3 regions of the Streptomyces sp. NPDC001410 genome follow, and region 1 is predicted to be linked to each of the others. Evidence: riboswitches for the same ligand, from Rfam matches in the RefSeq annotation. Region 1 holds a riboswitch; each other region holds the start of a gene.
The links. Region 1 has a riboswitch for cyclic di-AMP ahead of ACFY3C_RS39270 (C40 family peptidase). Riboswitches for the same ligand answer to the same signal wherever they lie in the genome.

Region 1 (3,709 bases):
TGACGAACATCTGCGCATCGGCGTCACGGACAGTCATCCGCGCTTTCCGAAGAGACTGCCCGCCGCCGTCCAGCAGGACAACGGGCGCGGCATGGTCATCATCCGCTGGCTCACCGCCGAGTGGGGCGGCAAGCTCCGCGTCCGCCCCACCCACGAGGGCGGCAAGACGGTCTCCATCGAACTCCCCTGGACCATCCCGGCCGAGCCGGTCACGGCAGGACAGCCGGAGCTCTAGGGCCTGTCCGACAATTCCCGTCCGCCCCTGCTGAACCGCTTCGGCACCATGCGGCCAACCCCACTCGGCCGGGCGACGCTTCACCGGGACGGCCGCTGACCCACCGGCGTCTGCCGGGCGCGGCCGAACGCCCCGTGCAGCAGGGCCCGGAACGCCTCCGCCGCCGGAGCGACCTCGTCGGGCCGGAAGGCGACCGAGATCGTACGGCGCAGCCGTCCCGCCTCCAGCGGCCGCACCCCGACCGGAGTCACCGCGGTCCGCGCCACCATCTCCGGTACGACGGCCACCCCGAGCCCCGCGCTGACCAGCGCGCACACCACGGCGTACCCGGGGGTCGGCACCAGCAGCGCGGGAGTGGCGCCCGCCTCGGCGAGCAGGGCCTCCACCTCCCGCCGGGCCGGATGGTGCGGGGCCATGCTGATCAGCGGTTGCCCGGCCAGCTGCTCCAGCGGCAGCCGCGACGAGGCGCTGCTCAGCGCATGACCCGGCGCCGTCACCAAGACCAGCTCCTCCACCAGGACCGGCTCCAGACCGACCGAGGCCGGCACCGCAGCGGCCTCGCCCGGGTGGTAGGCGTGGGTCAGCGCCAGATCCACCTCGCCGGCCGCCACTGCGGCGACCCCGGCCGGCGGGTCGTAGTCGGCGACCGACAGCTCGACGTCCGGGTGCGCCCGGCGGAACGCGCTCAGCGCCGGCGGCAGCAGATGGACGCCCGCGGTCGGGAAGGTGCCGAGCCGCAGCACCCCGCCCGACAGACCGGTCAGCCGGGCCAGTTCGTGCCGGGCCTGCTCCAGCTCGTCCAGCACCCGCCGGGCCCGCGCCACCAGCACCTCGCCCGCCTCGGTCAGCCGGGCCCCGCGGTGATGCCGCACCAGCAGCGCAGTGCCCGCCTCCCGTTCCAGCTTGGCCAGCTGCTGGGAGAGCGCGGGCGGCGTATAGCCGAGCCGGTCGGCGGCCCGTGTGATGGAGCCCGCCTCCGCGACGGCGACCAGCGCGGCCAGCCGCGTGGGATCGTACATGGCACAAGCCTAAAGCACTGCTTAAGGCAGACCCTGCTCATTCGAAATACCTGCTGAAGGCTCGCTCCGTGCACGCTGGCGGTATGGACGGACAGCTCATCGCCTTCACCGGGATCGCCGCAGGACTCGTCGCCATGCCGGGCGCCGACTTCACGGTGGTCGTACGCAACGCCCTGGTCTCCCGCCGCGCCGGTGCGGTCTGCGGGCTCGGCATCGCGGGCGGCCTCCTGGTGCACACCACGCTGGCGGTGGCCGGAGTCGCCGCCGTGCTGGTCGCCGTCCCCGCACTCTTCCGCGCGCTGCAGTTGCTGGGCGGCGCCTATGTGCTGCAGCTCGGCGTGCGGACCCTGTGGTCGCTGCGGCGGCCTGCCACCGCCACCGCCTCCGTCGAGGCGGCACCGCCCGTTGCGCACCCGCTGCGGCAGGGCTTCGTCACCAACGTCCTCAACCCGAAGGCCTCGCTGACCTTCCTCAGCCTGCTGCCCCAGTTCGTGCCGTCGGGTGACTCCGCGCTGCCCAGGACGCTGCTGCTCGCGCTGATCGTCTGCACGCTGGCGCTGGCGTGGTTCCAGGTGGTGGCCCTGCTGGTGGACCGGCTCGGCAGGTGGCTGCGCCGGCCCCGGGCCGCCCGCATGCTGCAGGCGGGCACCGGGGCGGTGTTGACGGTGCTGGGAGCGGCTCTGCTGCTGGAGCCGCTCCTGCCCTGAGCCCGGGTCAGCTGACCCGGCCGTACCAGACGCTCCTGCTCCAGATCTTCTCCAGCCGCACCACGGACCCGGTCTTGGGGGCGTGCCAGATCTTGCCCTTCCCGGCGTAGATGCCGACGTGGTAGACGCTCGAACCCGAGTGGAAGAACACCAGGTCGCCGGCCTTGCGGCTCCGGGCCGAGATGTGGTGCGTCTTGTTGTACTGCTGGGCGGCCGTGCGTGGCAGCTTCTTGCCCGCCTTCTTGAACGAGTAGAGCGTCAGCCCCGAGCAGTCGAAGCGGCGCGGCCCGGTGGCCCCCCATGCGTACGGGGCACCCTTCTTGGAGGCCGCGACCTGGAGTGCCTTCGCCGCCGTGCCGGCGGCCGAGGCGTCGGTGGCGAGGCCCGGGACCACGATCGAGCCGCCGACGGCGGCGAGGGTGAGAGCCGAGGCCGTACCGGCACGGGCCATGAGCGACGGGACACGATTGAGCGCAGTCATGCGCAACCCTTCGTCAGCCGCCTGTGAAGGATGACCTGTCGGATTCGGGCTGGCGAAGTTGCCCGGCCGTGTTGCCACGGCTTCACCCCAAGGGCTGCTCGGTGCGACCGCCCGTCTGTGCGACGAACGTCCGTTCCGGCGACCCGTCTTGCTCGGGTCCTCCACTCCTGCCGATCCACTCCTGTCGACCGGTCATCCGGGGCGGCGGCAGGACTCGGCGTCCGCCCGGATCGCCCCGCCGTGGTGGCGGGGGCTTGTCGTCAGACACGGATCTTCACTCACAGGAGTCGGAAAATCCCAATGGAATCGGGGATTTGTGGTGTTACTCACCACTCACCCGTTCGGGTGGACGCTGCTGTGTTCGAGGCACCGTCAGATCCCGCACGTAGCCCCGGACCTGGGACGAAGCACTTTCTCGCCGACCTTGAACCGGCGTACTGCGCAAGCCGGGAGACCCGGAAAAAGTTCTGGAGATACGCCGGCCGGGGGTACGTCGTTCGGGCCGTTTCGAGTCCGGCTCCGGCGGGTCCGTCGACGCGTTGGGCCCGTCGGGCCGGACGAGCGTCCGGATCAGCCCACGCGGTCCGGCGGGAGCACGACGCGAGCGGTGCGGCGCTCGCCGTCGAGCACCCTCAAGGCCCGTGCCAGCGTGTCCCCATGCAGCTCCGTCTCGCCGCGCTGGTGCATGAGGGCGAGCGCGTCGCGCAGCTCGGACGCCTTGCGCACCAGGGCCTGCGCCGCGCGCAGCCCGCGGTAGGTGTCCCCGGACTGCGCCGGGTTGATCCGGCCCAGCAGGTCGACCGCCTCCAGATAACGGTCGATCAACTCGCCCTCGGCGCACGTCAGGGCGGGCAGCGGCGGAAGCTCCGGTGGCAGCATCGGCCGGCTCACCCCGCGTGCTGTGCGCCGGGGGTGCTCCTGCGGCTCGGGACGACGCCGTCCACCAGGCCGTACGCCAGTGCGCCCGGCGCGTCCAGCACCAGCTCCCGCTCCAGGTCCTGGTGGACCTGTTCCGGGGTGCGCCCGGTGTGCAGGACCAGCATCTCCTCCATGAGCGTGCGCGTCCGGGCCAACTCGTCGGCCTGGATGACGAGGTCGCTCGGCTGTCCCTTGGCCGGTTCGGGCAGCGCGGGCTGTTCGAGCACCACGCGCGCGTTCGGCAGCGTGAACCGCTTTCCCTCGGTCCCGGCCGCGAGCAGGATCGCGGCGGCCGAGGCGGCCTGGCCCAGGCAGTAGGTCTCCACGTCGCAGGTGACGTACCGCATCG
Region 2 (3,709 bases), on a different contig from region 1:
AGTAAGGCTCGCGTACGACAACGGCGCGAGGCAGTCTGTGCAGGACGGAAGTCGGACCGAGGCCGCGGCCCGACGGCACACCGGAGCGGGACGAAGGACCGTTCCGGGCACGCTTTGCGATATGGGAAACTGGTCTAGACAACCCTGAACACCGAAGGGCAGCAACACATGGCTGAGCGCCGCGTCAACGTCGGCTGGGCCGAGGGCCTCCACGCCCGCCCCGCATCCATCTTCGTCCGGGCCGCCACGGCCGCAGGTGTCCCGGTGACGATCGCCAAGGCTGACGGCAACCCCGTCAACGCGGCCTCCATGCTGGCCGTCCTGGGCCTGGGTGCCCAGGGCGGCGAGGAGATCGTCCTCGCCTCCGACGCCGAGGGCGCGGACATCGCCCTGGACCGTCTGGCCAAGCTGGTCTCCGAGGGCCTGGAAGAGCTCCCCGAGACCGTCTGAGGTATGCCAGGAAGCCGCGTCGCCCTTTCCGGGTGGCGCGGCCTCCGCCTTTTTGGCGCCCGGTCCGGGGAATTCACCACAGGCACACCGAAGGCACACGACCGCGAATTCACGGCGCGCCGGGAAAAGGGCAGCGGAAATACCCGCCCGCCGAATATCCCCTCTTTGTATACGGCGCCCGTGTTAATGCCGCAGGCTCTGCATGTTTACGGCATGTTGCGAGTTCCTCACACGTTCGGAGCGGTCCCCGCCCGAGGTGAACCGCAACCGGTGCGCGCCCGTCGAGCGCTCCGTGTGCATCGCCGTGATCGCCCGCGCGCGCTCGCTGTCACCGCGTGCCACCGCGTCCACGATCGCGCCGTGCTCCGCCCAGGAGTCCACCGGACTCGGCGGCGCCTCCACCGTGTACATCCAGGCGATCTTGTGCCGCAGCTGGGTCAGCATCGAGGACAGCGAGGGGCTTCCGGAGGCCTGCGCCAGCGTCTCGTGGAACCAGCCGCCCAGCGAGCGCAGATCGTCGCTGCTGCCCCGCCTGGCCCGCTCCTGGCCCAGCCGGACCAGCCCTCGCAGCACCTTCAGATGGGCCTCGGTGCGCCGCTGGGCGGCCCGGGAGGCGCCGAGCGGCTCCAGGAGCGTGCGCATCTCCAGCAGGTCTGCGGCCTCCTGCTCGGTCGGCTCGGCCACGCACGCGCCCGCGTGCCGCCGGGTCACCACGAAGCCCTCCGCCTCCAGGGTGCGCAGGGCCTCACGGACAGGGACGCGCGAGACGCCGTAGCGGCGGGCGAGGACTTCCTCGGTGAGGCGGCCGCCGCGCTCGTAGACACCCGCGACGATGTCGTCCCGGATCGCCGTGCACACCGAGTGCGCCGGAATACGCATGACCGACCTCCGCTTTAATCCCCGTGAAACGTCGACGATGGACGCATGTTCCGTGACTCTATTGCAATGAGCCGGAATTTCCGACGGCAGGCCGGAATCCATGGATATTTTTTGGACAGCGGATGCCGCAGGCACTGCGAAAAACGGCGAAAGCCCCGGCTCGTGAGCCGGGGCTTCGGGATGTCGTGCGCCGGAGCGTCAGACGTTCACGCCGTGCTGGCGGAGATAGGCGATCGGGTCGACGTCCGAACCGTACTCGGAGGTCGTACGGGCCTCGAAGTGCAGATGCGGTCCGGTGACGTTGCCGGTCGCGCCGGACAGGCCGATCTGCTGGCCCGGGAGGACCTTCTGGCCCACGACGACGCCGATGGACGACAGGTGGCCGTACTGGGTGTACATGCCGTCGGCCATCCGGATCACGATCTGGTTGCCGTACGCGCCGCCCCACCCGGTGGAGACGACCGTACCGGAGCCGACCGCGTGGACGGACGTTCCGCTGGCCGCGTGGAAGTCGATGCCGGTGTGGGAACCGGAGGACCACAGGGAGCTGCTGGCCTTGTAGCCGGTGGAGACGTACGAGTGCGCGATCGGGGCGACGAAGGCGTTCAGGCGCTTGCGCTCGGCCTCTCGCGCGGCGCGGGCCTGGGCCTCGCGCTCCTTCTTCGCCTCCATGGCGGCCACCTTGGCCGCGGCCTCCTCGGCCGCCTTCTGCCGGGCGGCCACCAGCTGGGCCTCGGCCTGCGCGTCGATCTGCTCGGCGACCGAGTCGCTGGCGGTGATGACCGGGGTGAGGCCGGTGTCCTCGACGGAGTTGTCCGCGGCGAGCGCCGGGCCGGCCGCCAGGGTGCCGACGACACCGGTGGTGGTGAGGGCCGCGACACCGGCCGCCTGAACGGTGGTGCGCTTGACCCGGCCGGGCTTGCGGTGCTTCCCGGTGGCGTACATGAACGCCATGAAGTTGCTGGTCCTTTCCTTCCCTCTCGCCTACCGGGTTAGCTGACGGGTTCGGAGCAGGAAGGTCTCCTACGGACCCCCTCGCCGGTGCGCGGGCGTCCGATTCACCCCAGGGACTGCGGTGGGTCCCCGGCTCCCCTGGCTCGCGCCGTGGGGGGACTCGGCGATGACTGTCCGGTGCCGCGGGCGCGGCGCACTGCCTGACGAACAGCCCGGTCGACGCTATGCGGCCCGACTTTCGATCCCCAAACGGATCCGGGCTTTTGTAGCGCATCCCACAGGCCAGACAGGCAACCTCTGCCCCAATTCGGACATCTGGGGAAGAGTTCCGCACAGCAAAGGGCCCTGACGACCCGTCGGGTCGTCAGGGCCCCCACGCGCGCGGGGCGCGGTGAAGCCGCTACTCGGCTGTCACGACGGTGACTTCGCCGATACCGAGCGCCTCGACCGGCGCCTTGATCTCGGCCGCGTCACCGACGAGAACGGTCACCAGGCGGTCCACCGGGAAGGCGTTGATGACCGCCGCGGTGGCCTCCACGGTGCCGGTGCCGGCGAGCTGCTGATACAGAGTCGCCTGGAAGTCGTCGGGCAGGTACTGCTCGACCTGGTCCGCCAGCGTGCTCGCGACGGCCGCCGCGGTCTCGTACTTCAGCGGCGCCACACCGACCAGGTTCTGCACCGCGACGTCGCGCTCGGCGTCGGTCAGGCCCTCCGCCGCGAGCGTGCGCAGCACCGTCCACAGGTCCTGCAGCGCGGGACCGGTGTTCGGGGTGTCCACGGAGCCGCTGATCGCGAGCATCGCGGCGCCCGTGCCGTCCGGCGCGGAGCGCAGGACCTGCCCGAAGGAGCGCACGCCGTAGGTGTAGCCCTTCTCCTCGCGCAGGACGCGGTCCAGGCGGGAGGTGAGGGTGCCGCCGAGGCAGTAGGTGCCGAGCACCTGGGCGGGCCACATGCGGTCGTGCCGGTCGGGTCCGATCCGGCCGATGAGCAGCTGGGTCTGGACGGCGCCCGGCCGGTCGACGATGACCACCCGGCCGGTGTCGTCGGCGGTCACCGGCGGCACGGGTCGCGGCGCGCCCGGGGTGCCCGTCCAGGCGCCCAGGGTGTCGGCGAGCAGCTCGTCCAGGTCGGTGCCGGTGAGGTCACCGACCACGACCACGGTGGCGGTGGCGGGCCGCACATGGCGGTCGTAGAAGGCGCGCACGGCCGCCGCCTCGATCTTCTCGACCGTCTCCTCGGTGCCCTGGCGCGGCCGCGACATGCGCGAGGTCGCCGGGAACAGCTCCTTGGAGAGTTCCTTGGCGGCGCGGCGGGCCGGGTTGGCCAGCTCGTGCGGGATCTCGTCCAGGCGGTTGCGGACCAGCCGCTCGACCTCGCTCTCGTCGAAGGCGGGCGCGCGCAGGGCGTCGGCGAGCAGGCCGAGGCC
Region 3 (3,709 bases), on a different contig from region 1:
GCACTGCGCGAGCCCGCCCTCCGGCAGGTCACCCGCGATCTGGACCAGCAGTGGAAGGCGGCGATCACCGCGGTCATCGCGGAGGGCGTGGCGGGGGGCGAGTTCGAGTGCGCCGACCCCGCGGGAGCGGCGCTGCGGCTCACCGCGCTCCTCGACGGTCTCGCGGTGCAGCTCACGTCGTACCCGGGCTCGGTGCCGCGGTCCCGGGCGCGGCAGTGGGCGGACGAGGCCCTGGCCCGGGAACTCGGGCTGGGCCGGGAGGCGTTGACCGAGCCGAAGCGGTGAGCGTCCGGTCGGTGCGGTGGTACGGATGTGCCCCGCACCGCCGGGCTCGCGCGGTGCGGGGCACGGACGCCGGCCGTCACGCCACCGACGCGATCCGCATCTTGATGTCGTCCGGCGACAGGGTGCCCTTCGCCGTCACGTGGTCGCCGGAGGACTCGCCGCGCAGCCGGCGGCCGATCCACGGGACGAGGTACTCGCGGGCCCAGTGGACGTCGTCGCGGCGGACCTCCAGGGTGCCCCGGGGCGGGAGCGGCGGCCAGGGCTGCTCCGGGTCGGCCGGGATCTGCAGGCCGAGGGCCTGGCCTGCGCGCAGCGCCACGCGCGTGTGCCCCTCGGGTGAGAGGTGGAGCCGGTCGTCGTCCCACGCCCTGCGGTCCTGGACGGACTTCAGGGACCACAGGTCGAGCACGGGGCACCCGTACCGGTCGGCGATGGCGCGGACGTGCCCGTTGTAGGTGGCGATCTTGCCGCGCAGATGCTTGAGCAGCGGGACGCCACGGGTGTCGAAGCCGGTAGTCACGAGCACGGTGCCCGCGACGTCGGTGAGCTGGGACACGGCCCGCTCGAAACGCTCGGCCACCTCGTCCGGGTCGGTGCCGGGCCGGATGATGTCGTTGCCGCCCGCGCAGAAGGACACGAGGTCCGGGGCGAGTTCGACGGCCTTCGGGAGCTGGTCCGCCATGATCTGGTCGAGCAGCTTTCCGCGCACGGCCAGGTTGGTGTACGCGAAGTCGCCCTCGGGACGCCGGTCCGCGAGCAGTACCGCGAACCGGTCGGCCCAGCCCACGAACGCCCCGTCGGGGCCGGGGTCGCCCACGCCCTCGGTGAAGCTGTCCCCCACCGCCACGTACGACCCGATCAGTGATCTGTTGTCATTCTTCGAATCGTCTGCCACGTCGGACCATGATTCACCTTCGGATGTGACCTACGCGACCGTAGGCAGGGGTTGACGAACGGTGAGATGAGACACCCTTAAATGATTTGCCAATCCTGGAATAACGCCACGGTCAGGCGTGTTGACGGTGCGCACACGCTCAGACGGCGACGCCGTGCGAGCGGAGGTAGCCGAGCGGGTCGATGTCCGAGCCGTAGTTCGGCGTGGTGCGGATCTCGAAGTGCAGGTGCGGGCCGGTCACGTTGCCGGTCGCGCCGGAGAGGCCGATCTGCTGGCCCGCGGTCACGGTCTGGCCGGCCGAGACGGAGAGCTGCGAGAGGTGGGCGTACTGGGCGTAGTAGCCGTCGTTCAGCTTGATGACGACCTGGTTGCCGTACGCGCCGCCCCACCCGGCGGAGACGACGGTGCCGGCGGCGACGGCCTTGAGCGGGGTACCGGTCGGCACGACGAAGTCGACGCCGGTGTGGTGGCCGCTGGACCACATGCTGCCGGCCACGTGGTAGGCGGTGCCGATGGTGGCGCCGACGACCGGGAGGGTGTAGCCGGTGGAAGGCACGGAGGGCACCGAGGGGGCGGAGGGTGCGGTGGCGGCACCGGAGGCCTGGCCCGACTGGGACCGGGCCGGGGATGCCGGCGCCGGGGCGGAGGGCTCGGTGTGCGTCCGGGCCACCTTCGCGCCGAGCGACAGCTTCAGGCCCGGGTGGATCAGCGAGGGGTCCTGGCCGACGGCCTGCCGGTTGGCGTCGTAGAGCCGCTGCCAGCCGCCGCTGACGTGCTGCGCGTCGGCGATCTTCGCCAGCCAGTCGCCGGACTGCACCGTGTAGGTGCGCACACCCGAATTCAGCTGCGCGGCCGCCTTCTTCACGGTCGTCTTTTCCACGGCCGGAAGGGACTGCACGGCCTTTCCGGAAACGGACTGCGTGGTGGCGGCGTGCGCTCCGGTGGCCCCGAGGAGCGGCAGGGCCAGCGCGGCACCGCCGGTTCCGGCGACGGCGATCGAGCGGGTGAGACGCGGGGTCTTGGGACGGCGGTGCTTACCCTTCGTGGGCATGGCGCTTTCCTCTCCGGCGCCTGCGAGGTGAGCTGACGGGTTCGGGCTGGAGCTGCCCGGCCGCGCGGTGCGTGGCTGCACCCCAGCCTGTTCCGGAGACCGGGACAGGCAGTCGTACCTGGCGGGTCCCCCGCTCCTGCCGAACACGGGTGAAGTGTGTGGGGACTCCGGGCGGCGGCAGGATTCGGCGTTCCGTCCGGATTGGTGGCGAACGTAAGCGAGCAAGACGCAACCGGACAAGAAGCAGTTTCCCGGCGTCGGCGTTTCAAGTGATCGAATTCGGGAATTCACGGTCACTCTCCGTGAATTCCCGAATCCTCCCCCTTTTCAATTGCCTTCGCTTTTATGGGGATTACGTGGACATGACGCGCGACGCACGGTCACGAATATGACGCTCCTCACGCGCCGACTTCCCACGCCCCCTTACTCCAGAGCGAGTTGGAATGAAGGCTCCAATTCGGACAGAACACTCAGATGCGGCGTAGCCGGAGAACCGTCGCATCCAGGTCACCCTTCAGTCCGGTGCGCAGCCCGTGGTGCAGCAGGACGACCCCGCGGTGCACTTCGCTCGTTTCGCGGCATTCGTACGACGCCTTCGGGTCGAGTCCGCGCAGCCGCAGCGCCGGCACCGGCTCGCCGTAGTGCTGCGCCTGGAGGCAGGCGAGGACCACGGCCTCGCCCCCGAGGACGTACTGGACGGCGCTCAGACCGCCCGTCGGGGGCCGCAGCCGGTACTGGTCGCCGCGCTGGACGACCGGTCGGATCTCCTTGTAGAGGTCCACCCAGCGACGAGCCTCGGCCAGCTCCTCCCCGGTCCACTCGGTGAGGTCGCCGCCGACGCCGAGGACCCCGGCCATCGAGCTGACGAAGCGGAACCGCAGCGAGCTCTCCCGCCCGTTGAGCTGGGTGTTCGGGCTGTCGGTGACCCAGGCGGCCATGACCCGCGCCGGATGGATCTGGCTGAAGCCGTGCTGGATCGCGAGCCGGTCGAGCGGGTCGGTGTTGTCGGAGGTCCACACCTGGTCGGTACGGCTCATCACGCCGAGGTCGATCCGCCCGCCGCCGCCCGAGCAGGACTCGAAGGCGACCGAGGGATGGGCGGCGCGCAGCCGGTCCAGCAGGGCGTACAGGGCGCGGACGTGGTCCACCCACAGACGCTGCGGGTACGGCTCCCCGGGCCAGCCGGCGTCGGTGAAGCAGCGGTTGAAGTCCCACTTCACGTAGTCGATCGGGGCGCTCGACAGGAGGGTGTCCAGCTGCTCCCAGAGGTACTCCTGGACGTCCTCGCGGGCGAGGTTGAGGACGAGCTGGTTGCGCAGTTCCGTCCGCTTACGTCCCGGTTGGTACTGCACCCAGTCGGGGTGGGCGCGGTAGAGGTCGCTGTCGGGGTTGACCATCTCCGGCTCGACCCAGATGCCGAACTGCATGCCGAGGCCGTGCACCTGGTCGGCGAGGGGCTTGAGGCCGTGCGGGAAGCG

Region 2: it holds a riboswitch for cyclic di-AMP, as region 1 does, so the genes downstream of both, ACFY3C_RS37890 (M23 family metallopeptidase) here and ACFY3C_RS39270 (C40 family peptidase) in region 1, are expected to answer to the same signal.
Region 3: it holds a riboswitch for cyclic di-AMP, as region 1 does, so the genes downstream of both, ACFY3C_RS02915 (peptidoglycan DD-metalloendopeptidase family protein) here and ACFY3C_RS39270 (C40 family peptidase) in region 1, are expected to answer to the same signal.

What each region holds. Positions count from the first base shown of each region.
Region 1 covers NZ_JBIAWE010000024.1:50,949-54,657, reverse strand. Annotated here, with positions in the region: gene ACFY3C_RS39285 (ATP-binding protein) at 1-235, shown strand, start outside; gene ACFY3C_RS39280 (LysR family transcriptional regulator) at 316-1,254, opposite strand; gene ACFY3C_RS39275 (LysE family translocator) at 1,338-1,961, shown strand; gene ACFY3C_RS39270 (C40 family peptidase) at 1,969-2,442, opposite strand; cyclic di-AMP (ydaO/yuaA leader) riboswitch at 2,445-2,593, opposite strand; gene ACFY3C_RS39265 (hypothetical protein) at 3,013-3,321, opposite strand; gene ACFY3C_RS39260 (ATP-dependent Clp protease proteolytic subunit) at 3,330-3,709, opposite strand, start outside.
Region 2 covers NZ_JBIAWE010000022.1:141,309-145,017, reverse strand. Annotated here, with positions in the region: gene ACFY3C_RS37900 (HPr family phosphocarrier protein) at 169-450, shown strand; gene ACFY3C_RS37895 (GntR family transcriptional regulator) at 634-1,329, opposite strand; gene ACFY3C_RS37890 (M23 family metallopeptidase) at 1,528-2,283, opposite strand; cyclic di-AMP (ydaO/yuaA leader) riboswitch at 2,296-2,459, opposite strand; gene ACFY3C_RS37885 (M16 family metallopeptidase) at 2,684-3,709, opposite strand, start outside.
Region 3 covers NZ_JBIAWE010000001.1:668,810-672,518, forward strand. Annotated here, with positions in the region: gene ACFY3C_RS02905 (TetR/AcrR family transcriptional regulator) at 1-285, shown strand, start outside; gene ACFY3C_RS02910 (SGNH/GDSL hydrolase family protein) at 362-1,147, opposite strand; gene ACFY3C_RS02915 (peptidoglycan DD-metalloendopeptidase family protein) at 1,320-2,231, opposite strand; cyclic di-AMP (ydaO/yuaA leader) riboswitch at 2,236-2,398, opposite strand; gene ACFY3C_RS02920 (alpha-galactosidase) at 2,702-3,709, opposite strand, start outside.